DNA from 4 places in the Bradyrhizobium sp. USDA 4353 genome. Region 1 is predicted to be linked to each of the others. Evidence: predicted binding sites of a transcription regulator. Region 1 holds the regulator's gene; each other region holds the start of a gene.
The links. The regulator LexA, encoded in region 1, represses DNA repair genes until DNA is damaged. The targets are predictions, from matches to a motif close to TGTTCNNNNTGTGTTCNG.
Positions count from the first base shown of each region.

Region 2: uvrA (excinuclease ABC subunit UvrA) is a predicted target of LexA. The motif match lies at 2,712-2,729, and genes of this name have one in related genera.
Region 3: recA (recombinase RecA) is a predicted target of LexA. The motif match lies at 3,204-3,221, and genes of this name have one in related genera.
Region 4: ACVILH_RS05475 (helicase-related protein) is a predicted target of LexA. The motif match lies at 4,420-4,437, and genes of this name have one in related genera.

Region 1 is NZ_JBSSGB010000001.1:5,095,016-5,102,215, reverse strand. It holds gene ACVILH_RS23005 (MBL fold metallo-hydrolase) at 1-170, opposite strand, end outside; partial or broken gene ACVILH_RS23000 (LysR family transcriptional regulator) at 255-1,208, shown strand; gene ACVILH_RS22995 (molybdopterin molybdotransferase MoeA) at 1,390-2,598, shown strand; gene lexA (transcriptional repressor LexA) at 2,817-3,515, shown strand; gene ACVILH_RS22985 (hypothetical protein) at 3,819-4,259, shown strand; gene ACVILH_RS22980 (ComEC/Rec2 family competence protein) at 4,375-6,666, opposite strand; gene ACVILH_RS22975 (hypothetical protein) at 6,808-7,020, shown strand; gene ACVILH_RS22970 (glutamine--tRNA ligase/YqeY domain fusion protein) at 7,051-7,200, opposite strand, start outside.
Region 2 is NZ_JBSSGB010000001.1:5,216,915-5,224,114, forward strand. It holds gene uvrA (excinuclease ABC subunit UvrA) at 1-2,619, opposite strand, end outside; gene ACVILH_RS23560 (outer membrane protein) at 2,930-3,607, opposite strand; gene ACVILH_RS23565 (outer membrane protein) at 3,899-4,627, opposite strand; gene ACVILH_RS23570 (outer membrane protein) at 4,843-5,628, opposite strand; gene ACVILH_RS23575 (outer membrane protein) at 5,903-6,658, opposite strand; gene ACVILH_RS23580 (outer membrane protein) at 6,852-7,200, opposite strand, start outside.
Region 3 is NZ_JBSSGB010000001.1:4,040,617-4,047,816, forward strand. It holds gene ACVILH_RS18085 (hypothetical protein) at 1-245, shown strand, start outside; gene ACVILH_RS18090 (hypothetical protein) at 360-590, shown strand; gene ACVILH_RS18095 (hypothetical protein) at 606-743, opposite strand; gene ACVILH_RS18100 (DUF6894 family protein) at 935-1,174, opposite strand; gene ACVILH_RS18105 (ADP-ribosylation/crystallin J1) at 2,621-2,974, opposite strand; gene recA (recombinase RecA) at 3,313-4,404, shown strand; gene ACVILH_RS18115 (DUF1835 domain-containing protein) at 4,639-5,685, shown strand; gene gcvP (aminomethyl-transferring glycine dehydrogenase) at 5,804-7,200, opposite strand, start outside.
Region 4 is NZ_JBSSGB010000001.1:1,228,942-1,236,141, forward strand. It holds gene fdxA (ferredoxin FdxA) at 1-279, opposite strand, end outside; gene ACVILH_RS05470 (RNA-binding S4 domain-containing protein) at 397-726, opposite strand; gene ACVILH_RS05475 (helicase-related protein) at 739-4,278, opposite strand; gene ACVILH_RS05480 (DUF3108 domain-containing protein) at 4,831-5,679, opposite strand; gene rpmB (50S ribosomal protein L28) at 6,236-6,544, shown strand; gene ACVILH_RS05490 (T6SS phospholipase effector Tle1-like catalytic domain-containing protein) at 6,872-7,200, shown strand, end outside.

The DNA.
Region 1 (7,200 bases):
GATCCCGTGCGCGGATCGATCGATCCCGGCCCAAACCGGCCGCGCTCTGCAGCGATGCTGGCGGGGTCCACGCCTGGAAACAGGAAATCGCCTTCGACGGCGTCGAGACCGATTTCGAAGATCTTGGTGATGGTCGCGTCGCCGACGCGATAGGTCGTGATGTCCTGCATGCTTGCGGCCTCGATCGGAGCAATGGGTCTTGTCTGGACCGAGATCTACGATTAGGTCAGACATTGCTCAAATCGATCCAACTCATGCAGTCCATCGATCACTTCGATCTCCGGTCCTTCGATCTCAATCTGCTGGTCGCCTTCGACGCACTGATGCAGGAGCGCAGCGTGACGCGGGCGGCTGCCCACCTCAAGGTCGGGCAGCCCGCGATGAGCCACACGCTGTCGACGCTTCGCGTGCTGCTGCAGGACGAGCTGTTCGTCCGCGTCGGCACCGTCATGCAGCCGACTCCGAAGGCCGCGGTGCTCGCCGGACCTGTCCGGGCGGCGCTCGCGCAGATGCAGGCTGCGCTGCACGCGGCGCCGGAGTTCGATCCGGCGACGGAGCAGCGCACCATCCGCTTGGGATTCTCGAGCGAGGTCGAGCTGCTGCTGATCCCCGAGCTTACGGCGATGCTGCGTCGTTCGGCACCGGGCGTAAGGCTTTTGAGCCGGCCGACGGAACGCAACGAGGTGCATCGTCTGCTCGACGAGGGCGCCCTGGATGTCGCCGTCGGCTGCTTCGAGGCCGTCGCGCAGCGGCACAGATCCCAGCTCCTGTTCGAGTAGGCGCTGAGCTGCGTCTACAACCCCGCGCGTATCGCGATGAAGACGCCGATCAGCCTCGCCGACTACCTGTCGCTTCCGCACGCGCTGGTGACGCTGACCAACAGCCTGCAGGGCTGCCTGGAAGCGGCGCTGGATGAGATCGGTACCGAGCTCAACGTGGTCTCGGCCTCCTCGGACTTCCTTAGCGTGCTGGCGACGGTGGCCGCAGCGCCGGTGATCACGACGATACCGACCCGGATGGCACGACTCTACGGTCCGCGCTTCGGGCTCGCGCTCTGCCCCGCACCGTTGACGCTGCGGCTGCCTGCCGTCTCGATGGTATGGCCGCTGCAACTGGACCGTGATGCTGCATCGGCCTGGCTGCGGAACATGGTGGCCGACATCCTGCACACGACCGAGCGCGCCGCCTGTCGCCTGGCTGTGGGATAGAACGGCTTGGAAATGGATCGGACTGATGGGAGCGTCTCGCGGGATCGTGAGGCGGCGTCCGGAGCAAGGCGCCTCAGACGATCCGGAAGCGCGAGAGCGGCTTAGGCCCTTGGCCGCGCTGTGCGCGTTCGGTTAGAAGGCGATTCAGTCGATTTGCCCGTCTCCGTCCAAAGGAACTCTGATGGCCCTGATGCCGGTGTCCGATGCGTTGTCCGCGGTGCTCGCCGGCGCCGAGCCGCTGGCCGCGGAGCAGGTCGGGCTGGACGAGGCGTTCCACCGGGTGCTGGCGTATGACCTCGCGGCGCTGCGGACGCAGCCGCCGGAGGCGATGTCGGCGATGGACGGCTACGCGCTGCGCGCGGCGGACGCGACCACGAGCGGGACACGGCTGAGGGTGATCGGCGAGGTCGCGGCCGGGCGGCCGTTCGATCGCGTGATCGGTCCCGGCGAGGCGGCGCGCATCTTCACCGGCGGCGTCGTGCCCGCGGGCGCCGACGCGGTCGTGATCCAGGAGGACACGTGCGCCGAAGCCGGCGACGTCGTCATCAACGAGCCCGCGATCAAGGGCCGGCACATCCGCCCTGCCGGCGTCGACTTCCATCAAGGCATGGTGCTGCTCAAGGCCGGCCGCCGGCTCAGCGACCGCGACCTGTCGCTCGCGGCCAGCATGAATCATCCGGCGCTGCCGGTGCGGCGCAGGCCCAAGGTGGCGCTGCTCGCCACTGGCGACGAGCTGGTGATGCCAGGCTCGGCGCCCGGCCCCGGCCAGATCGTCTATTCCAACGGCTATGGCCTGCGGGCGCTGATGCGCAGCGAGGGCGCGACGCCGATCGATCTCGGCATCGCCGCCGACACGCTCGAGGCGACGGTCGCCGGCATCCGCCGGGCGCGCGAGGCCGAGGCCGACATTCTGGTCACGACCGGCGGCGCCTCGGTCGGCGACCACGACCTGGTCAAGCAGGCGCTCGAGGCCGAAGGCGTCGAGATGGCGTTCTGGAAGATCGCGATGCGGCCGGGCAAGCCGATGATGCACGGGCGGCTCGGCGGCATGCGCGTGATCGGCCTGCCGGGCAATCCGGTGTCGTCCTATGTCTGCGCGATCCTGTTTCTGGTCCCGCTGATTCGCAGCCTGCTCGGCCGCGAGGCACGGTTGCCGCGCGAGACCGCCCTGCTCGGCCGCGAGCTTAGCGCAAATGATTCGCGCGAGGACTATCTGCGCGCGCAGCTCGAGGAGCGCGCCGACGGCACGCTGGTCGCAACTCCTGTGACGCAGCAGGATTCATCGCTGCTCGGGAATCTCGCGCTCTCGCAGGCGCTCGTCATTCGTCCAGCCTTTGCGCCGAAGGCCCCCGCGGGAAGCCCCTGCGAGATCCTGCGCCTGCCGAACTAAGCAACCTCCCCCGGCAAAGCCCGGTCCGTTCACCATATTTTTAGGATTGCGGAACACACATCGAACAGATAGTGTCCGTTCATGATTTGTTTTTAGTATGTTGCGGAACGACGCGAAGACGCTCGTCCGGCCCGCCGAGAGATCGAGAAGCTCCGATTGAGGCGCTCGGATCGAGGAGCTCGCGAGTCGGACGACATCAAACCGGGGACCAGGTCGAGATGCTGACGCGCAAACAGTACGAACTTCTGCGGTTCATCAACGAACGGCTGAAGGAGGCCGGCGTCCCGCCGTCCTTCGACGAGATGAAGGACGCGCTCGACCTGCGCTCGAAGTCCGGCATTCACCGCCTGATCACCGCCTTGGAGGAGCGCGGCTTCATCCGCCGGCTGCCCAACCGTGCCCGCGCCATCGAGGTGATCAAGCTGCCCGAGCTGTCGCAGGCCGCCGGCAACCGCCGCGGCTTCACGCCGTCGGTGATCGAGGGCAATCTCGGCAAGGTCCGCACCTCGACACCGGCGCTGGACGATGGCGAGCGTCCCGTGGCCGTGCCGGTGATGGGCCGGATCGCTGCGGGTACGCCGATCGAGGCGCTGCAGACGCGCAGCCACACCATCAGCGTGCCGGCCGACATGCTCGGCAATGGCGAGCACTACGCGCTCGAGGTGCGCGGTGATTCGATGGTTGATGCGGGCATCCTCGACGGCGACATGGCGCTGATCCAGCGTAACGAGTCGGCCGATACCGGCGACATCGTGGTGGCGCTGATCGACGACGAGGAAGCGACCCTGAAGCGCTTCCGCCGCCGCGGCGCATCGATCGCGCTGGAGCCGGCCAATACCGCCTATGAGGTGCGCATCCTGCCGCCCAACCGGGTGAAGATCCAGGGCAAGCTGGTCGGGCTGTATCGCAAGTACTGATCACGCAGGCTGCGCCGTCGCGATCATGCATCGCGACTCGCGGGGCGAGATGCACAATCGATCGGCGGCGCATGGACGCGCTTCGTCGCGCCGCTCAAGAACAAGTCACGCGCAAGCGCACGCTATGATGTGCAGCGCGGCACGCTCAAACGCTTGTGATCGTCGGCGGCCGCACGTGCTGCAGATCAGCGCAGAAATGCCGCGAAGCGCGCGCTAACATCGCTCCTGATGTCCACTCTGATAGAGGCCTGCGCCTGTCCGGGGGGAGCGTGGGTCAGCTATCTCTGAACGAGGAGCGATCCGATGTGTGACTACAGCCTCCATGCCGTTGCCTCCCGTCCCGCCAAAGTCGGCGAGACGCTGATCTCGACGACGTTCCGCGGCACTGCAACCCGCGGCTTCGCGCTGGAAAGCGAGCCGACCGTTGCGGTGTGCATGCTGCCCGGCACCGAGCTCGCCTTCGCCGAGGACGTCCGCTACGACAGCCGCTGGCTGTGGACGCGGACCATCCGCGAGCGCGTCGCCAAGTTCAACACCATCGAGAAGCACATTCCCGATCGCCACCACGACGCGATCGAGTTCGCCGATGGGCGCCACGTGCTGGTCACACAGCTCTGCGAGGGCCAGCGCGTCACCGTGCTGCAACTGCCCGTCACCAAGCAGCCCGGCGAGCCCCGTCCCGACCAGGCGGAGGATCGGCCGACCGTGCAGACCCCATCGATCCGGCGCATCAGCATCACCTGACGATCTGATCGCCAACGGATCGCATTCCTCGGATCGCGCGCCAACGCTGCGGCGGCCCTCGGCCGGCTTCTGCCGGACTCGAGGGCCGCCGCTCGGCGATCTCCGATCCACCGAACTAATCGTCGGCGCCCTGCTCTGTCTCGGGCGGCGTCGCATCCTGAATGCGCGGCGTCGGCGCGCGCGGCGCCAATGTCGGCTCGAACTCGGTCGCATCAGGTGGTGCCGGCGCCCATGGGCGGTCGGAGCCGGCGGCGCGGACAGGCGTGACGGCGAAGCCGCGGCCCTGGCGCGTCAGCATCAATGCGCCCTGCTGCTGCAATCGCTGGCGGTCGATCACTCCGGCCGCGCAGGACGACGGCGCGGCGCGAATGGTCACGATCAGCGCAGCGCGGGCGCAATCGTCGGCCAGCGCATCGGCGCGCAAGGCCATCGCGACCAGGCGGCCATCGGCCAGCGCCACGACGCAGCCCGCCTGGTCGCAGGACACGCCGTCACCCAGCGACGAGTCGGTCGGCAGGCGCGCATCGGCATCGGCCGCGAGCCACTCGCGGGTCGCGAACACGTCCTTGCCGCTGCGCATCACATGCAGCCGCCCGTCGCCGCCGCGCACGGCCACCGCGCGTCCGTCGCCGGAGATCAGGATGTCGGGCAGCGGCGCGACGAACGCCCACAGCGTTGCCGCCGTCAGCATCAGCGCGCCCGACCAGCGCAACGGCGTCCTCAGCAGGCCGATCAGGATCAGGCCCAGGCTGGCCAGGATCAGCGGGCCGATGCCGAACGCGGCCATGCGCCCGACGGCGCCGGGCAGCGCGGCGACCCAGCGCGTCACCGCGATCATCCAGTCGATGCCCCAGCCCATCAGCGTCCAGCAGACGCCATCGAGCCCGAACGGCGCCGCCAATAGCCCCAGCAGTCCCGCGGGCATCACCAGCGCCGAGACCACCGGCATCGCGGCGAGGTTGGCCAGCACGCCATAGGGCGTGATGCGATGGAAATGGAAAGCGGCATAGGGCGTGGTTGCGAGCCCCGCGATCAGCGAGGCCAGCAGCAGCATGGCCAACTCACGGCCGCCCCACAGCGCGATGCGCTGCGCGGTCGATGAGTCCGGCGTCGCGAACAGCTTTGGCAGGCCGAACTGCACCAGCGCGACGAGGCCGAGCGTTGCGGCGAACGACATCTGGAAGCTCGGATGCACCAGCGCTTCGGGAGCGGCGATCAGCACGATCATCGCGGCCACCGCGAGCGTGCGGAAGGTGACGGCGCGGCGGTCGACCATCACGGCGATCAGCACGACCGCTGTCATGAAAAACGATCTCTGCGTCGCGACCTCAGCGCCGGACAGTAGGAGATAGAACGCCGCCGCGACCAGCGCCGCAGCGGCTGCCCATTTCTTGATCGGATGACTGACGGTGAGGCCGGGGATCAGCGCGAGCAGCGCGCGCACCGCGAAGAACACGACGCCGGCGACGACCGCCATGTGATAGCCGGAGATCGACAGCACGTGGCCAAGGCCGGAGATGAACATCGCGTCGTTGACATCGGGCGTGATGGCGTCGCGCCGCCCGGTCAGCAGCGCGGTGGCGATGGCGCGCTCGTCGCCACTCAGCCTTGCACGGATGCGGGCATCGATCGCATCGCGCAGGCCCTGCATGGTCGCGGCATAGCGCAGGGCGAACCCGCCCTCCTGCGGCGGCGGCTGCGCTGATATCGCGCCCATCACGAAGCCGGACGCGCCGATGCCCTGGAAGAACATGTCGCGGGCGAAGTCGTAGGAGCCGGGACGCACCGGCGCGAGCGGCGGCAGCAGCCGCGCCTTGAGCTGCACGAAGCTGCCGACGTCGGGCGCCGTGCCCTTGCGCACCGCCAGCCGCACACGCGCCAGCGTGATCGCGTGGCGCTGGCTCTCCATCGCCGTCACGCGCAGCACGATGCGGTCGCTGCGCTCGCGGATGTCACGCGCTTCGACGAAGCCGGACAGCGACACCGAATAGAGCGGCCGGGCCAGCACCGGATGCGCCACGCGCGCTGTCCTCACCGTCGCGACCGCGAAGCCGGATGCCGCGGCCGCCATCATCACAGCGACGGGAAACAGCCGATGGCGCCGCATCAGCACGGCCACCAGGCAGAGCAGCCCGGCGGTAACGGCGGTGATCCAGAGCACCGGCTCGTGATCGGCGGAGAAGTACAGCGCGATGCCGGCGCCGAAGGCGACGGGCACCCAGGGCAGCAGCCGCCCCGCCCCGGCCTCCTCACTTGCCCAACTCCGGAGCTTGGCGGCAAAGGGCGGCCACGCGCCGGCGCCGACCGTGGGCCAGCCGCCGGCCAGCGCGCCGCGCGGCGGCCAGACATCGGCCATCACGCCCGCGATCCCGCGACGCCACCCTGGCGGCCGTACCGGCTCCGCCATGACCCACACCACCTGCAACCCGACCGGAGGAGTAGGCTACCGGAGGCTGCGCGAGGCCGCCTAGCAGAACGGAACGGGAATCCTGACTTTCTGCACGGGTTGGGCGTTGGAACTTTTCGCACCGCACGCGCTTATCGGGGTATGGATGCCCACGACATGGACGACCCGTTCGCCGATCTCGCCCTCGAGAAGGCGATTCACCTGCGCTGGACGCTGCGGGACATCAAGGCGCATCGGCTCACGCTGTCTCCGGTCGCCGAGGACGATCTCTCGCTGCTCGCCGAGCGCGGCCTCGTCGACATCAGCGACGGCGTGCCGACGCTGACGGAGGCCGGGCAGGACGCGATCGGCTGAGCCGCACGCGCCCCGCAGTGTCGCGTTGCCTCAGCCCTTTGCGACTTCCTTGGCGAAGGTGTCGCGCAGGCCGATGGTGCGGTTGAAGACCAGCTTGTCCGGCGTCGAGTCGGGATCGCGCACGAAGTAGCCCTGGCGCTCGAACTGCATCGGCTCGGCGGAGTTGCTCATCGCTATCGC
Region 2 (7,200 bases), 120 kb from region 1:
CGCCTCGCCGCCTGAGAGCGTGGTGGCCTGCTGTCCGACATGGATGTAGTCGAGGCCGACGCGGCGCAAGGTCTCGAAGGTGTCGCGCACGCGCGGCACCGCCTTGAAGAACTCGGCCGCCTCCTCGACGGTCATGTCGAGCACGTCGGCGATCGACTTGCCCTTGAACAGCACGTCGAGCGTTTCGCGGTTGTAGCGCTTGCCCTTGCAGACATCGCAGGTGACGTAGACGTCGGGCAGGAAGTGCATCTCGATCTTGATGACGCCGTCGCCCTGGCAGGCCTCGCAGCGGCCGCCCTTGACGTTGAAGGAGAACCGGCCGGGCTCGTAGCCGCGCGCCTTCGCCTCGGGCAGGCCGGCGAACCATTCGCGGATCGGCGTGAACGCGCCGGTATAGGTCGCGGGGTTGGAGCGCGGGGTGCGGCCGATCGGCGACTGGTCGATGTCGATGATCTTGTCGATATGCTCCAGGCCCTCGATGCGGTCATGCGGCGCGGCCGCCTCGTTGGCGCCGTTGAGCTTGCGCGCGATCGCCTTGTAGAGCGTGTCGATCAGCAAGGTCGACTTGCCGCCCCCGGAGACGCCGGTGATGGCGGTGAACAGGCCGAGCGGGATCTCGGCCGAGACGTTCTTGAGATTGTTGCCACGGGCGTTGACGACCTTGATGGTGCGGCGATGGTTCGGCGGCCGCCGCTCCGGCACCTCGACCTCGAGCTCGCCGGTGAGATATTTGCCGGTCAGCGACTTCGGATTGCGCATGATCTCGGCGGGCGTGCCCTCGGCGACGATATGGCCGCCATGGGTGCCGGCGCCCGGACCGATGTCGAGCACGTAGTCGGCCAGGCGAATGGCGTCCTCGTCATGCTCGACGACGATCACGGTGTTACCGAGGTCGCGCAGCCGCTTCAACGTGTCGAGCAGGCGGGAGTTGTCGCGCTGGTGCAGGCCGATCGAGGGCTCGTCGAGCACGTAGAGCACGCCGGTCAGGCCCGAGCCGATTTGCGAGGCCAAACGGATGCGCTGGCTCTCGCCGCCGGACAGGGTGCCGGAGGAGCGCGCCAGGGTCAGGTAGTTCAGGCCGACATCGAGCAGGAAGGTGAGACGGTCGCGGATCTCCTTCAGGATGCGCGTCGCGATCTCGGTCTGCTGCGCGTTGAGCTGCTTCGGCACCTCGGCGAACCACTCGCCGGCGGCCTTCACGCTGAGATCGGAGATCTCGCCGATATGCTTGCCGCCGACCTTGACGCACAGCGCCTCAGGCTTGAGCCGAAAACCCTTGCAGCCGGCGCAGGGGACGTCGTTGAAGTATTTGCCGAGCTCCTCGCGGGCCCATTCGCTTTCGGTCTCGCGGAAGCGGCGCTCGATGTTGGTGATGACGCCCTCGAACGGCTTCTTGGTGTCGTAGGCGCGGACGCCGTCCTCATAGGTGAACTTGATCTCGTCGTCGCCGGAGCCGTGGAGGATCGCGTTCTGCGTCTTCTTCGGCAGGTCCTTCCACTTGGTGTCCAAGGTGAACTTGTAGAATTTGCCGAGCGCGGTCAGCGTCTGCAAATAATAGGGCGAGGACGACTTGGCCCACGGCGCGATCGCGCCCTTGCGCAGGGTGACGTCCTTGTCGGGAATCACGAGGTCGGCGTCGACATGCTGCTCGACACCGAGGCCGCCGCATTCCGGGCAGGCGCCGTAGGGATTGTTGAACGAGAACAGCCGTGGCTCGATCTCGGGGATGGTGAAGCCGGAGACCGGGCAGGCGAACTTCTCCGAGAACAGGATGCGCTCCGGCCCGCTCTTGTCGTGGATCTTGGCAGTCTTCTTCTTTTCCTTCTCCTCGGCCGGCGCGGCGGAGGCGGGGGCATCGGCGAACTCGACGACGGCCAAGCCCTCGGCGAGCTTCAGCGCGGTCTCGAAGCTCTCGGCGAGACGCTGGCCGATGTCCGGGCGCACGACGATGCGGTCGACGACGACATCGATGTCGTGGGGAAACTTCTTGTCGAGAGTGGGCGCCTCGGCGAGCTCATGGAAGGTGCCGTCGATCTTGACGCGCTGAAAGCCCTTCTTGAGATATTCGGCGAGCTCCTTCTTGTACTCGCCCTTGCGGCCGCGCACGACCGGCGCCAGCAGATAGAGGCGGGTGCCCTCGGGCAGCGCCAGCACGCGGTCGACCATCTGCGACACCGTCTGGCTCTCGATGGGCAGGCCGGTGGCGGGCGAGTAGGGCACGCCGACGCGCGCCCACAGCAGGCGCATGTAGTCATAGATCTCGGTGACGGTGCCCACAGTCGAGCGCGGATTCTTCGACGTCGTCTTCTGCTCGATCGAGATCGCCGGGGACAGGCCGTCGATCTGGTCGACATCCGGCTTCTGCATCATCTCCAGGAACTGGCGCGCATAGGCCGAGAGCGATTCGACGTAGCGGCGCTGGCCTTCGGCATAGATGGTGTCGAAGGCGAGCGAGGATTTGCCGGAACCTGAGAGCCCGGTGAACACCACGAGCTTGTCGCGCGGGATCTCGACGTCGATGTTCTTCAGATTGTGCTCGCGGGCGCCGCGGATGGTGATCGCCCGCAGGCTCGACGAGTTGGCTTGCGCGCGCTGCTTGGCCTTGAGCACTTCATCCATGACGATTCGTCCCACGGCGCGAGGCTGCGCCATCGTTGCAGGCGCGTTCTGCCGGAAACCGGCCCTCGGACGCCAGGGGGAAAAGGTATCGTCGGAACGTAGGAAGAACGAGGCTGGATTTCCAGTGCCCCGAGCGAATCATCAACAATGCGCTCGCAGCATGGCAGCGAGTGGCAGGAGCGGAACCGGTCCGCCATTCGCGGGGCAGGTGCGGCCGGTCCGGCGATCAATCAAGACATGGAGGCGGCAAAGAAAAAGCCTCCGCTCTTGTGGAGCGGAGGCCTGTGCGTTGGCCCGGAGGCCGAAGTTCTTAGAAGTGGTAGTTCACGCCGACCTGAACGGAGTGGATGTCGTACGAGCCCGAAGCCTGGGTCGCCGTCACGCCGAGCAGGTTGAAGGTGTAGTTCTGGCTGGCGAAGCTCTTGTAGAGGTACTCGCCCTTCAGCGACCACTTCGGAGCGAACATGTATTCGACGCCAGCGCCGACGGTCCAGCCGTTGTGAACGTGGCTGTCGGAGGCGGTTGCAACGCCAACGATGCCAGCGCTCAGCTTCGTGTCAGCCCAGGCGTAACCACCGGTCGCGTACAGCAGGGTCGGGCCGAAGGCGTAGCCGATACGGCCACGAACGGTGCCCCAGTCCTGGATCTTGGCAGCGGCGTTCACGCCGAGGTTGCCGACGCCCGGGACGAACACGACGCCGGCGGCCGAACGATTGATATCAGCCCAGGCAGCGTCAGCCTCGAGACCGAACACGACAGCGCCCTGCTGCCAGTTGTAGCCGACGGTGCCGCCGGCGAAGCCGCCCTTGATGCCATCATCGGTCTGGCTGGCGTAGCCGCCCATCGCACCGATGTAGAAACCGGTCCAGGTCTGCACCGGCGCGAGAACCGGGGCCTTGGTGTAGGTCGGACGCGCAGCAAGATCGGCAGCGGCAGCGGGAGCAGCCAGGGCGGCCAGGGCCACGGTCGCAAGCAGGATCTTCTTCATTCTTGTCTCCAGTTTATTCCTCGAAGTCCGCGTCGCACCGAAGCTTTCACGCACGAAACAGACTCACCCGTTCAAGTTGACGATCACCCTATAGCCGGGTTCCGTGCGGATTACCGTCACCCTGAAGCCACACTCGCGGCCAAACCGCGTTTTTGCGGGCAGGGACCCGAAAGCCATTGTGACTCAAATGCTTGGTTCCGGGTGTGGCCGGGAGATCGAGGTGTCATCCAGGCAACAAAAAAGGCCGGCTTTCGCCGGCCTTTGGAACTCGTGGTTGGTTGGATCGGTCGATCAGTATTTCGCCACGACGGGGCCGCCGAAGCGGTAGTTCACGCGCGCCGTGAACAGGTCGACGTCCTGCTTGATGTTGTCGGTCTGGGTGAACACCGCGCCGCGGAACGGAACGTTGGTGTTGCCCATGAACAGGTGGTCGTACTCGAGGCCGACCGACCATCCCGGCGCGAAGGCGTATTCGACGCCGGCGCCGACGGTGGCGCCCCATTTGTGCAGGGTCGTGGCGGCCAGCACGCTGTTGATCACGCCGGAGAAGATCTCGTACCTGGTGTCGGTGAACGCCGCGCCGCCCTTGGCGTAGATCAGGGTGTCGCCGAAGGAATAGCCGATCTGGCCGGTGAACAGGCCGAAGGCGTTGAGCTTGGTGCGGTTGCGATCGGGCGCGAACACCGGGGTGACGTTGTTGCCGGTGAGATCAGCCCAGTTGCCCTGCGCCTCCAGGCCGAACACGACCGAGCTCATCTGCCAGCGATAGCCGAACTGACCGCCGACCGTGCCGCCGGTGGCGTTGTGGCAGCCCTCGGCCGGGCCGTTCACGATCGTCCAGCAATTGCGGCTGGTGCCGTAGCCGCCGTTGATGCCGAGGTAGAAGCCGCTCCAGTCGTTGATGGCGACCATCATCGGCGGCGCCTTGGTGTACGGGCGGGCCGCCAGGTCGGCCGCCGAAGCGGACGTGGCGGTTGCGATGCCGACGAGAGCCGTCGTGATCACAAACAACTTCTTCATCAAATTCTCCCCCAAGGAGTTGGAATGACAAGCGATGGAAAAATTCATACACGCGGCATCCCGGAGATGCTGTAACGCGCCTGCCACAGGGGGTAAAAAGCGTTATAAATCAAATATTTAACACAAAACCGCCGCGCCGATGCCGAGCTGCGGACATGAAAAAGGCCGGCGTCATCGCCGGCCTTTGGAAGGGCTCCGAGAAGCCGCTTTTTCGCTCAGTAGCGGGTGCCGGCGGGGCCGCCGAATCGGTAGTTCACCCGCACCGTGGCCATGTCGACGTCCTGCTTGATGGTGTCGACGCGCGAGTTCACCAGGGCCGTGGCCGGGAAGGTGATGTCGCGCGAGCCCATGAAGAGATGATCGTACTCGACGGCGACCGACCAGTTCGGCGCGAAGCCGTATTCGACGCCGGTGCCGACGACGCCGCCCCAGCGGGTCTCGCTGGCGGAGTCCAGCGGGGTCCCGACGGCGAACGGTGCGGCGGCATTGGCGGTGCCGGTGTATTTGTTGTGCGTGACCGCGGCGCCGCCCTTCACGTACCAGAGCACGTTGTCCCAGGCGTAGCCGACCTGGCCGGTGAACAGGCCGATCGCGTCGGTCTTGGTGTTGTTGGTGATGCCGGCCGCAAAGGCTGCCGTGCTGGCGTTCGACGATTTCAGGTCGGTCCAGTTGCCCTGAGCCTCCACGCCGAACACCCAGTTGGCGGCCTGCCAGCGATAGCCGACCTGGCCGCCGATCAGGCCGCTGCTCGCCGTGCGGCAGCCCTCGGACTGCGTCGGCGCGACGGGGAGGCCGCCGACATTGTTCAGCGTCCAGCAATTGCGGCTCCAGTCGGCGCCGCCATTGAGGCCGAGATAGAAGCCGGCCCAGCTCGGCAGCGGCGTGACATAGGCCGGCGGCGGCGCCTTGCCATACGGACGCGTGGCGAAGTCGGCGGCGGATGCCGGAGCCAGTCCGAGCAATGCGGCGCCGGCAGTCACGATCAAGGTGGTCTTCTGCATAGGTTCTCTCCCCAGTCCCAGAACGAGCCCGCCGGATCCCTCCGATCCGGCCGTTTGTCGTTTGCTGCTGGTTGTAGGAGAGAGTGATTTCTAAAGCGGTGACCGGCTGCGCAGGCCCGGCCAGATGTGTCGATCGTGCTTAAGCGGACGTAAATGGGGCCGCGGGGTCGCGGGATGCCGCAGGGCAGGGCGTGCGAGGCCGGTGCTCGGGCTCACGCCAAGCCGTGGCAGAAAGCCGGCGGCAGCCGGGCGAGATTGCCGCGCGCGGCGCGACTCAGTGCTTGGAGACGACCGGGCCGCCCCAGCGGTAGTTGACGCGCACCGTCGCCATGTCGACGTCCTGGCCCACCGTGTCGGTCCGGGTCGCCGCGCCGCCGGGGATGCCGGTGAAGTTCAGGGCCTTATTGCCCATGAAGATGTGCTCGTACTCGGCGCCGACCGACCAGTTCTTGCCGAAGCCGACCTCGACGCCGGTGCCGACGGTGGCGCCCCAGCGCGTGCTGCTGAACTGATCGAAGGCCGTCCCCGTTCCGGTGGCGAGACCGGTGTATTTCTCGCCGGCGACAGCAGCGCCGCCCTTTACGTACCAGAGCACGTTGTTCCAGGTGTAGCCGATCTGGCCGGTGAGCAGGCCGACGCCGTTGATCTTTGTCTGGTTGGTGACCCCCGGCGCAAGCTGGCTGGCGTTGCTGCCCTTCAGATTGGCCCAGTTGCCCTGGCCCTCGACGCCGAACACCCAGCTGCCCGCCTGCCAGCGATAGCCGATCTGGCCGCCGGCCAGCGCGCCAGTTGCATCATGGCAGCCCTCGGCATTGGTCGCCGCGACGCCGCCGAACGTGACGTTGTTGGTCCAGCAGGTGCGGGCCGAGCCGCCACCGGCGTTCAGGCCGATGTAAAACCCGCTCCAATCATAGATCGTCGCGATCATCGCGGGCGCCTTGGTGAAGGTGCGCGCGGGCAAATCGGCTGCGATCGCCGGCGCAAGCCCCAGCGCCAGCGAGGTTGTCGCCCCCAGCAACAGCCTTCTCATCGCAGTCCCCAAACCAAGTCCGACGCCCGCACGCACGCTCTCACCAACGCCCACCCGCGGAGCCTTGATAGACCCTTCTGTCGCAAAAAGCCGTCACCCAAAGGACACAGCGGCTCAGCAAGTGTCGGTTCTGACACGCAAAAAAAGGCCGGCGCGAGGCCGGCCTTTCGTCATATTCGCGTCCAGCGAGTAATCAGTAGCGCGACACGCTCGGGCCACCGAAGTGGTAGACGATGCCGGCCTTGACGGTGTGGACGGTGTCCTTCCACTCAGACCGATTGCCCGCAGCCGGGGTGTACTGGAGCGAGCTCGTGCCGAAATCGAGGTAGTTGTACTCGACCTTGGCCGACCAGTTCTGCGCGAACATGTATTCGGCGCCGGCACCGATCGTCCAACCCCAGCGCCAATCGTTCTGCGACGCGCCGGCCGCAGCCCCGAACAGGCCGGGATCGTAGCGGTGCTGCAGATCGCCCACTGTCGCACCGCCGCTGATGAAGAACAGCGCCGGACCGGCCGCCCAGCCGAGGCGGCCCTTGATGTCG
Region 3 (7,200 bases), 1.1 Mb from region 1:
TGCCGGCAATGGCGCAGATGCCGAACATCAACCTTCTCGCCGACGGTCCTTCCAAGACCCCGGAGGAGAAAGAGGCCGAGGCTGCGCGGGACAGGGCCTACAGGGACACCATGCGCAAGATCCCGGACGCCAAGACAGCTTCCGATCCCTGGGGCAATGTGCGCACCGCCGAGCCGCCGAAAACCACGCCTCCGGTGAAGACGACTGCGGCGAAAAAGCCGAAGACCGGCGCCAGCACCAACTGACGCTTGGCCCGGGGAGGCGGCGCCCCGCTCGCAGAGCGGGAACGATGACGATCGGACTCGGATTCCGTGCAGCCTCGTCTATATTGACGGGGTGCAACGTGTTGGAGTTCGTCGATGGGGTTGCGCCCGCGGGACATTGCCAGCCGGTTGGCGGCCCGGCGCCGGAAGCCGGACGGTTACGTGCGCGACACCTTCACCCTGCCGCGTGAGGCCGCGCGAGCCAAGGCGCGCGACTACCTGACGCGCTATCCCAAGGCCGGCTATATGAGCGCCGTGGAAAGCTGGCGCGAACTCCCGGACGGGGCAATCGAATTCACGATGCGGCGATTGCCGAGCGCGGATTGAGCCGCCACGAGCCGCTTATTCCCGCTCGCCAAGCAGCTTTCGGGTGTCGCGGTTGATGAAGTGAAGCCGCGTGCAGGCCTTGCAGACCACGGTTTCATACGCGCATGCAGGATCGCCCGGCTTCGGCTCTTCCAGCCAATGCTGCACGTTCATTCCGGTTCGCGGACATTTGAAGATCAGATTACCCATACAAATTTAAGTGTCGGCCAGCAGGGACCCTGCCTACTTGATCTAGATCAAGAGTGCCTGCCGAAATGACAGGCAATGGCCTGTCTTTTGCGATCTAGGGTTGTAGTTTTGGGATCGTTTTCGACCCCTGATGGAGATTGCCGCGCAGAGCAGGCTCAGGCCTGATCCAGCGACTCGGCCACGATGCGGATGCGAAACACCGGCTGCCGCGTCTCGTCGAGCAGCTCCATCTGCCACTCGGAGTTCTCCGCGAGCTTGCGCGAGATGCTGCTGGCCATGTCGGCGCAGACAGTGGTCATCTCTTTCCAGGCGGCGTTGCGATCGGCACACTCGGTCCCATACTCGGACGCGCCTGAGAAGTGGCCGTTACGGATACGAAAGAAATAGAGCGGCATTGCCAAAACCGGTGAGCCCTGGCCGCCCCAGGCCGCTGGGTTTGATGAACGCGGCGTAAATGGAAGCGGAAAACCCCCCTGGATCAATTCCGGTAAAATACGGTCGACGGATGCGGCGGCTGTTAGTTGTTGCGGGTGCGCGAGAGTATGCCGCCTTGGCACCACGGATGCGCCGAAGCCGAGGCGAACTTCGTGTCCGGTCATGTCTCCGCGAGTAAGCGAGCCTCGGACCGCCGCGGTCCGAGGCTCCGTCAACGTCGTAGCTTCCCGGCGAGGGCAGTTCGGCAATGACATTGGTATAATAGCCGGCAACTTGCACGCGCGCCTTGCGTCAAATCAAGGGTTGCAAATAACAGGTCAGATCGGGTTTTACGCGGGCGCGTTGCGACCCGAATGGGCCGCCCTCCATGCGGTCAGCGCGGATCGAAAATCCGCTCCGGGACGACCGCGAGGCGGTACGCGACCTCCGTCGCGCCGTCCACCGTTTCCAGTACGACGTGGCAGGCCGGGCATCGCTTGTCACCGGCAACACCGCGTCGGGAGTGAAGCTCGAGGCTGCAGGCCGGCGTTGCACGAGCGGCAGTTGAGATCATCGCGTGTCATCGGCCATGATGATGCGCAACGAGGGCGATCCGTTCCGGCTCCGCGCGATGACAAATCGAGATGGATGCGGAGCTGCGACCTCGAACGTCAAAAGCCCCGGACATGGGGTCCGGGGCTTTCTTTCGACGCGGATGGTTTCAGGGCCGTGCGCCTACAGTGACGGAGCCTGCAGCATTGTCTCGGCAATCGTCTGCAGATGGCATGTCACATGGCTGCACATCACTCGCCAAATGAGCCGGTTGACATGCGCCAATCATCATCGGAAACGAACAAACAAATTCGGGGCTGAAAAATCCGTTGTCACGCTCCAAGATCCGATTTTCGTATCACAACCAAAAGTTTATGACAATGGCCGTGGTTTGCCGGGGGCTTTGCGCTTCGGGGTGCGTGAGGCGCGTCACGCAGCCGGCGGCTTGACAATTTTACCGAACGAGATTTGCTCGTCTTGCGGTTGTGTGCGGCGTGCGAGGGGCGGGAGCATCGACCACGAAGAGGTGCGTCAGCGGCCGGCTTCACCTGCTGATCATCATGCTATGCGTGATCCCCCGGCAGAATTGATCCCGAAGATCCGCTGAGTGGAACTTGCTGTGACACGTGTCGCATGTCTCGCCGTAAGAGGTGCCTACGATGTCTCGCGTTGTCGCTCGCCTGGTCGCAAAGTTGCGCGACGATCGTCGGTGGAACTCGCAAGTCTTCCATCGTCGTCTGCTCATTGGTTGCATGAAAAGCGAGCGGCTGCTTAGAGGATGAGCCGAACAAAAGCAGAAGAGATGCTGGAACTTCGTTCTTCTCAGGAGAACCACGGACGTGCGGTGTTCGCACGTCAGCGGAAGTCCGGTTGTTTCAAGGAAAACTTTTGACGCAGACGATCAGCCCGACGATGGCGGCGTTGAACTCAGCGAGATGCTCGCTCGGAATCCAGTACTCAAGATGGTCGCGCCCGCCGGCCTCTTGCACCTGATAGCGATCGATGAAGTCGCGCAACACCTCGAACCGCAGCACATGGCCGCTGCCGCTCGCCGGAACGTTCCAGTCGCGCGCGATCTTCACCGCGTAGTCCTCGGTCAGCACGGGATAGAAGATCGGTTGTTCGGGCAGCCGCGGCGGAAATGCGCGCATGCCGGAGGCCTCGATCAAAGCGAGCTCCTTCGGGCCGACAGGGCGCCACAGCGTGATGGTGTCGGTGGAGGCGGTCATGAGGATCGAAGTGGTGCGGGGTGGATCGGATCTCTCCCGAGGAAGCAGAACCCGAGAGCCGGCGCAAGCGCGTCGCGCATCCCGCAATTTTTAGTTGCATCCTGGCCTGCCGCGTTCGCGGCGTGAGACGCTGGAACTGTGCTGATGTCGTCGCGGCGCTCTGGCCGATGCTCGTCGAGGCGGCTGCGTTGGCACGTTGCCGAAGCTGTGAATGGGTGCGGATAGTCGAAAGAACATATTGCGAACAAAGAACAGATGGAGTACATTCACCTCAAGATTGCTGGCCGACCTCGTTAACCGTTTGTCCATCCCGCGAATCCCCGCCATAAGGAGCGCCAATGTCCGCCACCGCCCTGCGTATCGTCGAAGGTTCTTCCATGGATAAGAGTAAGGCGCTCTCCGCTGCGCTGTCCCAGATCGAGCGCCAGTTCGGCAAGGGCTCGGTGATGAAGCTGGGCAAGAACGATCGCTCGATGGATGTCGAGACGGTGTCGACCGGCTCGCTCGGGCTCGACATTGCGCTCGGCATCGGCGGCCTGCCGAAGGGGCGCATCGTCGAGATCTATGGGCCGGAATCCTCGGGCAAGACCACCTTGGCGCTGCACACCGTGGCCGAGGCGCAGAAGAAGGGCGGCATCTGCGCCTTCATCGACGCTGAGCACGCGCTCGATCCGGTCTATGCGCGCAAGCTGGGCGTCAACATCGACGAGCTGCTGATCTCGCAGCCGGACACGGGCGAGCAGGCGCTGGAGATCTGCGACACGCTGGTGCGCTCCGGGGCGGTCGACGTGATGGTGGTGGACTCGGTGGCGGCGCTGGTGCCGAAGGCCGAGCTCGAGGGCGAGATGGGCGAGTCGCTGCCCGGTCTGCAAGCGCGATTGATGAGCCAGGCGCTGCGCAAGCTGACCGCCTCGATCAACAAGTCCAACACGATGGTCATCTTCATCAACCAGATCCGCATGAAGATCGGTGTGATGTACGGCTCGCCGGAGACCACCACCGGCGGCAACGCGCTGAAGTTCTACGCCTCGGTCCGCCTCGACATCCGCCGCATCGGCGCGATCAAGGAGCGCGACGAGGTGATCGGCAACTCCACCCGCGTGAAGGTCGTCAAGAACAAGCTGGCGCCCCCGTTCAAGCAGGTCGAGTTCGACATCATGTATGGCGAGGGCGTGTCCAAGATGGGCGAGATCCTCGATCTCGGCGTCAAGGCCGGCATCGTCGAGAAGTCCGGCGCCTGGTTCTCCTATGACAGCCAGCGGCTAGGGCAGGGACGCGAGAACTCGAAGACGTTCCTCAAGGCCAACCCCGACATGACCGCCAAGATCGAGGCTGCGATCCGCCAGAACTCCGGCCTCATCGCCGAGCAGATCCTGGCCGGCAACGCCGAGCGCGACGACGGCGACAGCGAGGAGCCGGCGGAGGAGTAGGGTTAGGAACGCTGCGGGTGCCCGGGACGTCGGAGGTCGGCGGCCCGGAGCCCGCATGCAGTTGCTGATGCTCTGGTCAATCTGTGCATCTTAGATCTACGCGTCCCCTATCTGCGCCGATCAGCCTGCGCCTCCTGAGCCTGAGCCTGTTGGGCCGCGGCAGTCTCCAGATGGATTGAGCGTGTTTTTCCGGACACCGGACACGGTCTCCCATCCGAACAACTGACAGCGCGCGTGCGGACCGCATCCGCGCTGCTGGACCGGGCCTTCCGACGCCAGCTCTTGGCGTCGATATCCGATCGCGAAGGTGTTGGACCATCAGGCCGTGCCGGAGCCGACCGCATGACGCGCTTGATTGTAACGGCCGATGATCCCAGCGCCGGCGCGCTTCGGAGAGGCGGTTTCGCCGACCTGGTGGTGCCAATCCTCCATCGGTTCGTGTGGGGACCACTGCCAGCCGATGCCGAGCTCGCGGCCCATCTCCAGGAGCGTGCCGCGCGACGGAAGAGGGGTCATTGGTTGGATTTTGCCTCGCGTCGTGACTTCATGGCGGTGGGCGGACGGGGGCACGGTCTTCTCGAGCTTGTCGACCGTTGCGACAGCGTCGAGCTCTGGATCGCGACGCGGCCGAACGATCAGTTGGTCCTGATCTGGCTGTTGGATTATCTGCGCCTTCATGGGGAGATCGCGTCGAAGATCGTCCTGCGGCATCTCGAGGCGCCGGTCTTCGAGGCTTCATCGGGACGATCGGCCGGCCGGACCATTGAAGGTGTCGTGCTTACGAGAGACCATCTCGATCTTGGGCATCTGGCCTGGCAGGCGTTTCGGGCGCCGACGCCGCAAGCCTGGTTCGATCTGTTGAAGCAGGATCTCAGCATCCTGCCGCAGCTTCGGCGCGCGGTGCAGGAGATGCTCGACGAGCTTCCCGGTGCTGCGACGGGTCTCGGCGCGTCCGAGCTGAGAATGCTCGAATTGCTGTCGGCGGGCTACCGGCGCCCCTTCGACCTGCTGCCGCATCACCGGGAGCGCTTCCAACGGCGCGTCTACGACTATTGGGAGGGAGGCATGTTGCTCGACCGCCTGGCGCTTGCCCCGACGCCGGCCATCTCGGGCCTCGCCGAATGGCCGTTTTCGGTCGACATGCATGACAGCCGCGACCGCTTCGCGCGCTACCAGTCGAGCACGCTGTCGCTGACATCGCTCGGCAAGGCCATCCTGGCGGGCGAGCAGGATTACAGCAGCCACAACCCGATCCGGCGCTGGTGGGCGGCACCGAATTGACGAACGCCAATCTCTGGCGTTGGCATGCGGCGCTGATCGCTCCGGAGCTTGACGGACCTGACGGCGTTGACTGCCGCGAGCCGTGGCGCCCGGTTGATTGGGGTGCGCCCGAGGCGGCCTACTCCGCCGCCTGCGCGTAATCGTCGACCGGCGGGCAGGAGCATACCAGATTGCGGTCGCCATAGACGTTGTCGACGCGGCCGACGGGGCACCAATATTTGTCGGTGCGCGAGGTGCCCGCGGGGAAGCAGCCTTCGCTGCGGCGATAGGCGCGGGTCCAGTCGTCATCGGCGATGTCGTGCACCGTGTGCGGCGCATGTCGCAGCGGCGAGGCCTCGATTGTGAAGCGGCCCTGCTCGACCTCGGCGATCTCCTTGCGGATCGCAATCATGGCGTCGCAGAAGCGGTCGAGCTCGGCCTTGGATTCCGACTCGGTCGGCTCGATCATCAAGGTGCCGGCGACCGGGAAGCTCATCGTCGGCGCATGGAAGCCGTAGTCGATCAGCCGCTTGGCAATGTCGTCGACGGTGACGCCGCTGGTCTGCTTCAGCGGTCTGGGATCGATGATGCACTCATGCGCGACGCGGCCGCGTTCGTTGCGATAGAGCACCGGGAAATGCGCATCGAGCCGCGCCGCGACGTAGTTGGCGTTGAGGATGGCGATCTCCGTGGCGCGGGTCAGGCCCTCGCCGCCCATCAGCAGCATGTAGATGTAGGAGATCGTCAGGATCGAGGCCGAGCCATAGGGCGCTGCCGAAACCGGTCCGACCGGATGCGCGCTGGCGGCGTCCGTGGCGGGATGCCCCGGCAGGAACGGCGCGAGATGCGCCTTGACGCCGATCGGCCCCATGCCAGGGCCGCCGCCGCCATGCGGGATGCAGAACGTCTTGTGCAAATTGAAATGGCTGACATCGGCGCCGTAGTCGCCGGGGCGGGCGAGGCCGACCTGCGCGTTCAGGTTGGCGCCATCGAGATAGACCTGTCCGCCATGCGCATGGACGATATCGCAGATGTCGCGAATGTGCTCCTCGAACACGCCATGCGTCGAGGGATACGTGATCATGATCGCCGCGAGCTTTGCGCTATGCGTCTCCGCCTTGGCCTTGAGGTCGGCGAGGTCGACATTGCCGTTCGTGTCGCAGCCGACCACCACGACCTCCATGGCGACCATGTGCGCGGAGGCCGGGTTGGTGCCGTGGGCGGAGGAGGGGATCAGGCAGATCGTGCGATGGCTGTCGCCGCGCGCGGCGTGATAGCCGCGGATCGCCAAGAGGCCGGCATATTCGCCCTGCGCGCCGGAGTTCGGCTGCAGCGACACCGCGTCATAGCCGGAGATCCGGCACAGCCAGTCCTGGAGATCGGCGAACATCGCGTGATAGCCGGCCGCCTGCGCGTGCGGCACGAACGGATGCAGGCTGGCGAATTCCGGCCAGGTCAGCGGGATCATCTCGGTCGTGGCGTTCAGCTTCATCGTGCAGGAGCCGAGCGGAATCATCGCGCGGTCGAGCGCGAGGT
Region 4 (7,200 bases), 3.9 Mb from region 1:
GTGCTCCTTGGCGTCCGCCGGCGGATCCTTCTTCTGGGTGATGTTCGGCCAGGCCTTGGCGTATTCGGCGTTGACGCCGAGCCACTTTTCGAGCCCCGGCTCGGTGTCCGGCTTGATCGCGTCGGCCGGGCATTCAGGTTCGCACACGCCGCAATCGATGCATTCGTCCGGATGGATCACGAGCATATTGTCGCCCTCGTAGAAGCAGTCTACCGGGCAGACCTCAACGCAATCGGTGTATTTGCATTTGATGCAGTTTTCGGTGACGACGTAAGTCATCCAGGGCTCCGGAACGAACGATCAACAAATCGGCAGGCCTGCACTAGCGCAGGACGTGGTGTGTCGCAAGTGAAGCGGGGCGAAGAACTGAATCGCGGATGGCTTTGACACAGCCGCTCACGATCGTCCGCTCGCCTCGACATCATCATAGAGCCCGCGGACCGAGGTCGCGTCGCCACGGCGCTCGGTAAAGCCGGTGACCCTGAGCACGCGCACATTGCGATCGAGCGCGATCGTCAGCACGTCCCCGATCTTCACGCCGTGGCCCGGCGAAGTCTCGCGGACGCCATTGATGCGGACATGGCCCGAGGAGACCAGGGCGGCGGCGCTGGTGCGGGCTTTTACCACCCGCGCGTGCCACAGCCATTTGTCGAGGCGCTGGCGCTCTGAAGGGGCGTCGGACGTCGTCGTGGTCCTCTCGGGCGTGGTCGCGTTGGCTCGGCGCATGCCGCGCAGAGATCAGTCCTTGCGGTTGTTCGCCGCAAGCTGCTCCTTGAGCGCAGCCAGCTTGGCGAATGGCGAGTTCGGATCGACCGGCCGGTCGCGACCACCGCCGCCGCTCGAGGCGTAGGGCCGCAGCGCCGGGCCGCTGTCGCGCTTGTCGCGGCCGCCCTTGCCGAAGTCGCGGCCGCCGCGTCCCTCGCGGTCGCCGCCGAACTTGCCGCCGCCCTTGTTGCGATCGCGGTTCTGGTCGCGACCCTGATCGCGTCCCTTGGCGTCGTGATCGCGGCGCGGCCCGCGATCCTCGCGCGCCGGCACGGCACCAGCGGCAGCCTCGCCGCCTTCGCGCGGCGGGCCCTTGCGGAAGTCCTTGCCGAACTCCTTGACCCGGTCGCGACGGCCATGGCCGCGATGCTGGCGGTCGCCCCGCCCTTCGCCCTCGGCCGGCGCGGCCCCGGCGGCCGCCTGCTCGCCGCCCGCTGCCGCTTGGCCACGGTCGTGCTGCGGGCGGTGATGCCGATTGCGCTGATGATGCTCATGGCGCGGACGACGCTCCTCCGAACGGCCGCCGGGCCGCCAGACCTCGACCAGCACGGGCTCTCCGGCGGGTGCAGCCTCGGTCGCAGCGGCAGGCTCCGCTGCATCGGCCGGCGCTGCTGCGGCGGCTTCGGGCTGGGGGGCTTCCGGCGCGATCGCCTCGGGCGGCGCTTCGGCCGCCAGCTCGACGGCCGCGATATCAGCCGCTTCGGCCTCGACGGCGGCAGCCTCGACCGCGGGGGCCTGCTCTGGCGGGGTCGGGCTGACGAAATCAACGGTCGGCAGCGACGACAGGGCAGAGACCGGCGCAGGCTCAGCGGCCGGCTCGGCAGCCACGTCCGGCACTGCCATCACCTGCTCGGTGACCGGCGCGGCGGCGGCTTCGGCCACGGTCGGCGCGGGCTCGCTCGCGCTCGCCTCGAGTGACTCCGCCGGTGCCGCTTCGGCCGGCGCAGCGTCGGGGGCGGCGGCATCAGCAGCAACGTCGGCCGGCTTCTCGACAGGCGTCTCTACCGGTTTGGGCGGCAGCGGCGGCCGCTTCTCCATGCGATAGCCGAGCGCGCGCAGGATCGAGGCGAAGTCCTCGCCGGCGGAGCCGGTGAGCGAGGTCATCGCCTGGGTCACCACGAAGCCGCGGCCGTCGAAGGCGCCGGCAGGCTTCTCGCCCTGCGTATTCTCGCGCCACGCCAGAGCGGGACGAATCAGATCGGCAAGCCGTTCCAGGATGTCGACGCGCACGGCGCGCTCGCCCGCCTGCTTGTAGCCGAGCACGCGATAGGCATCGCGCGGCAGCGCCTTGTCGACCGGGAACGAGGTGCGGCCGGAGCTCGCCAGATGCTGCGCGCCGGTCAGTGCGGACATGTCGACATTGCCCTGCTTCTCGGCCCACAGCAGCGCCGCGAGCGCGCGCGCGGCCGGCTTGAGCAGCGCCGGGACGTAGATGTGATAGGCGCCGAAGCGCACGCCATATTTGCGCAAGGTGGCGCGCGACGGCTGGTCGAGATCCTTCATCTCGGCCGCGATCTTGTTGCGCTCGATGACGCCGAGCGCCTCCACCAGCTGGAAGGCGATGCCGCGCGCGATGCCGGTGATGTCCTCGGCCTTGGACAATTCGAACAGCGGGCCGAGCAGCTTTTCGATATGCGTCTTCAGCCACAGATCGAGCCGCGCCTGCACCTTGTCGCGCGCAGCACCGGTGAGCCGCTCATCGGCAATGATGCGCAGGCGCGGATGCAGGGCGTCATCGGCCGCGACCAGCTTGGCGACGGCATCGCCGGTCCAGCGCAGCGTGCCGTCGGCAGTGAGCACGATATGCTCGTCCGGCGCATTGGACAGCTTCTCGGCACGCGCCTCGATCTCGCCGGCCAGCGCCTTCTGGGCAGCAGCCTGCAAGGCCTTGGCCTCGGAGCCGGCCTCGGCGGCGTCAGGGGCGAAGGTGAATCCATCCAGGCGGCCGATCGCGTGCCCTTCAACGATCACTTCGCCGGTCTTGCCGATTTCCGTATTCAAAACACTGTTCTCCCGCAGGCGCCGCATCAATACACTGGTACGACGATCAACGAAACGCTCTGTGAGCCGTTCATGAAGGGCGTCTGACAATTTATTTTCGAGGTCGCGGGTAATTCCCTGCCAATAGTCCGGGTCACGCAGCCAATCTGGCCGATTGGCGACGAAGGTCCAGGTGCGAATTTGTGCAATCCGCCCGGACAGCGTGTCGATGTCGCCGTCGGTGCGATCAGCCTGATCGACCTGGGCCGCATACCAGGCGTCGGGAATGCGCCCCTTCTGCATCAGGAAGCCGAACACCGTGGTGACCAGCTCCGCATGCGCGGCCGGCGACAGCCTGCGATAATCGGGGATCTGGCAGGTCTCCCAGAGGCGCTCGACCGCGGTGGCGCCATGCGCCATGTCGCGCACCTCGGCGTCGCGCGCGGCGTGATCGAGCACGCGCAGATCCTCCGCGATCGGCGCCCGCGTCAGCGCCTCATGACCGGGTGCCAGCGCCAGGGACACCTGCAGCGCGCCGAGCGAGGCGAAATCCAGCTTCGAATTGCGCCATTGCAGCACCTTCACGGTATCGAAAGTGTGGTTCTGGAGCGCGTTGACCAGCTCGGGCTCGAACGGCGCACAACGCCCGGTGGTGCCGAAGGTCCCGTTGCGCGTTGCGCGCCCGGCACGGCCTGCAATCTGGGCAAACTCCGACGGCGTCAGGCGGCGGAACTGATAGCCGTCATATTTGCGGTCGGAGGCAAAGGCGACGTGATCGACGTCGAGATTGAGGCCCATGCCGATGGCATCGGTGGCGACAAGATAGTCGACGTCGCCGTTCTGGAACATCGCGACCTGCGCGTTGCGCGTGCGCGGCGACAGCGAGCCGAGCACGACCGCGGCGCCGCCATGCTGACGGCGGATCAATTCGGCGATCGCATAGACCTCGTCGGCGGAGAAGGCCACGATCGCGGTCCGGCGCGGCTGCCGCGTGATCTTGCGGTCGCCGGCAAATTCGAGCTGCGACAATCTCGGCCGCGTCACCATCGAGGCGCCCGGCAACAGCCGCTCGATGATCGGGCGCATCGTCGCTGCGCCGAGCAGCAGCGTCTCGTCGCGGCCGCGGCGGTTGAGGATGCGATCGGTGAAAACGTGGCCGCGCTCGAGATCGGACGCGATCTGGATTTCGTCGACGGCGAGGAAGGACACGTCGAGATCCCGCGGCATCGCCTCGACGGTCGAGACCCAATAGCGCGGATTCTTGGGCTTGATCTTCTCCTCGCCGGTGATCAGCGCGACGGCCTCGCTGCCGACCCGATCGGCGATCTTGTTGTAGACCTCGCGCGCGAGCAGCCGCAGCGGCAGTCCGATGATGCCGGAGGAATGCGCAAGCATGCGCTCGATCGCAAGATGTGTCTTGCCGGTGTTGGTCGGACCGAGCACGGCGGTGACGCCGCTTCCGGGAGCACGGTCGGATGCGCGGTCGGACATGCGCTCGAAAGGCGAGGCAGCCGAAGAAGACGGAAAAGCCATTCGTTAAATTTGGGTCTCGAAGCCGGCGTTGCAGGCGCGCGGGTCAGGCGCGATGGATGCTTAATTTGTCGTCGTTACTGAGAGGCTGCGCTCCTCACCCTGTCTCACATTGTGACGCATATAGGGACGCAGCTTAAGCTTCGGAACGCCTTGAGAACGAATCACGAAGGAATCGGTGACTCCAACGTCTTTCCGGCTTCGTTCACCGCAACATCTCGCGCTCTGCGATCTCATCAGCACTAGATCAAGTTTTCGCGGGCTCCACAAGCAACGCTTTCGCGAGGGAACCGGCGCGCGTCCACGCGAGTCCCGAGTCGAATCAGATCGGCGCAAGAGTCAAACGGATTCACGTGCGATGAGACGGGATCGGTATGCACGCTGTTGAACTGCTCATTGCGGGGATGTGCTGCACGGAAATCCCGCGACAGCTCCAGCGCCCATCAGGCAGCCGAAGCCTCGACGTCCCGGCACCGCGTCCGCAGTCCTGGTATCAGCCTCTGACGCGGCGTCCGGAGCGAGGCGCGCAGTGCAGGCAAGAGTGGGAGCAGAGCGCTACTGCGTCTTGGCGACGTGCGGGGTCGCCTGGGTGATGAAGGTCGTCGCTTCCAGCATCGCGGTGCCGAATGAGGTCGGGATGACCACCCGGAACGGCACCAGCACCCGCGTGCCGGCGAGCGGCACGAAGAACACTTCCATGTTGCGGGCCTGGGCGAGATATTTGATCACCGGCCGGTCGGGAATGTAGCCCGCGACCGGCGTGAAGTAGATCGCGCAGACCAGCGCCGGGCCGCGATAGCCTTTCTCCGCCTTGACGTTCTCCATGCGCTTGTAGTCCAGCTTGAGCTCGTAGCGCATCCGGCCGTCGAAGATCGGCGCCGCGCCACGGCAGGACTCCGGCGACAGCAACTCGCCATTGCCGGGCACCCTCACCAGCGACGCGGTCATCGGATCGAGCACGCCGCGCTTATGCGCGTCCGTGACGGGGATGCGGTCGGCATCGACCGGCGGCGTTGGCTCGATGGCGAAATCCTTCACATTGCCGTTCTGCAGGTTGATACGGATCTGCTCGGACTTCTTTCCCGTCGTGGTCGAGGCCTGGTAGCTCTGGGCGACCAGCGCGCCGTTGACGACGCGGCCCTGCACCGAGCCGGCGCCGGAGCCCTGCGAGAAGCTCTTCAGCAGGCCGGCGGTGCCGCCCTGCGCGGAGGCGCCGTACTGATCGTCGCCGATCTCGATCGCCCAGGTGCCCTTCCCCACGGGAATACCGGCCAGCGACGCCTCGTATTGCGCGTCCAGCCGGGCCTGAGCGTGCGCGCTCTGCGCCAGCAGCAACAGGCAAAGGGCGGAACCGGCCGCGATCAGGCGACGCGAGAGGAATGAGGGAGCCGAGATGATGGTCACGTGAGGGATGATCCTGCCGATCCGCCTGCCTGAGCGCCGGACTGATCCGGCGCGCCGTCCTTGCTACTTAAGCCAAAAACGCCTTCGAACAACGCGAACCGTCCGACTTCGGCGGTTTGTCCAGCGGTTTACGCCCGAAAAGCCCCGGACGATCGCCCTCTGCCATGCCGGAACCGCGCATCCTTATTTTCCGGCACCGCGCCAGGACCTCGCCATTCTGGCGCTGGAGGTTGTTCGCGGGATCCTATCCATCACGCCGGAATGCGCCCTTTATATGGTCTAAACTGCGAGCTATACCTTTGATTATACGTCCGCTTTTCTGCCGAACGGGCAGTGCGGCCGGCCGTCGCGGCCGCCTTCCACGCGCGCAGCGGCCGGACGGCGGCTGCGGCCCGCCAGGAGGCCCGCGATTCGCCGGCAGCTTCAAAACCTTGACGAAAAGCCGCGTCCCCCCTATAGACCCGCATCTCCCAGAGACGAGCTGGACGAGTTTTGGACCCCCGCGGCCCGCCGATATGAGCGGACGAAGGGCGGGGATGAGAGAGGATTTATTGCCATGTCGCGGCGCTGTGAACTGACGGCCAAGGGCCCCCAGGTTGGCCACAAGGTCAGCCACTCGAACATCAAGACCAAGCGGCGCTTCCTGCCGAACCTGTGCAACGTCACCTTCATCTCGGACGTGCTCGGCCGCAACGTTCGCCTGCGCGTCTCGACCAACGCGATCAAGAGCGTCGACCACAATGGCGGTCTCGACGCCTATCTGCTGAAGGCCAACGCCGCGGCGCTGTCGCCGCGCGCCCTCGAGCTGAAGCGCGCCATCGAAAAGAAGGCCGCCGAGGCCGCTCCGATCGCCAAGGCGAGCTGAGCTTCATAGATTTGATCGCCGGCCGGCGCGAGCGGGACGACGGCAAAGCAAGTTTGGAGAACGGCTGGATCGCAAGATCCGGCCGTTTTCGTTTGCGGGCAGCTCCGCAGCCCCGCGCAACGAATGCGCGGCGGCGGTGAGGCCCCCGGGCACGTCGTGACCACACGTTCGCTAGACAGCCACGGACGCACGAGGACAGCCAAGGACGTCGAGCACGGCACGTCTGGGCGTGCGACCCAGACGAAGTGTCATGACTATCAACCTCCCCAAGCTCGGCCGGATGTTCTACACTCGCTGCGGTAGCATTATCGCGGACATTCCTTTGTCATGAAGAATATTGTCATCTGCTGCGACGGCACCGGCAACGAGATCAGCGAGAACATCTCGAACGTCCTCAAGCTGTATCGTTGCCTGCGCAAAACCGACAAGACGACGCCGCACCAGGCCGTGTTCTACGACCCCGGCGTCGGCACCCTGACGCAGCCGGATAGCTGGCATCGCTTCAAGACCAATTTCAACATGGTGCTCGGGCTCGCCACCGGCTACGGCCTCGATGACAACGTCATCAAGGCCTACTGCTTCGTCGCGACGCACTACGAGGAAGGCGACAAGATCTTCCTGTTCGGCTTCTCGCGCGGCGCCTATACGGTGCGCGT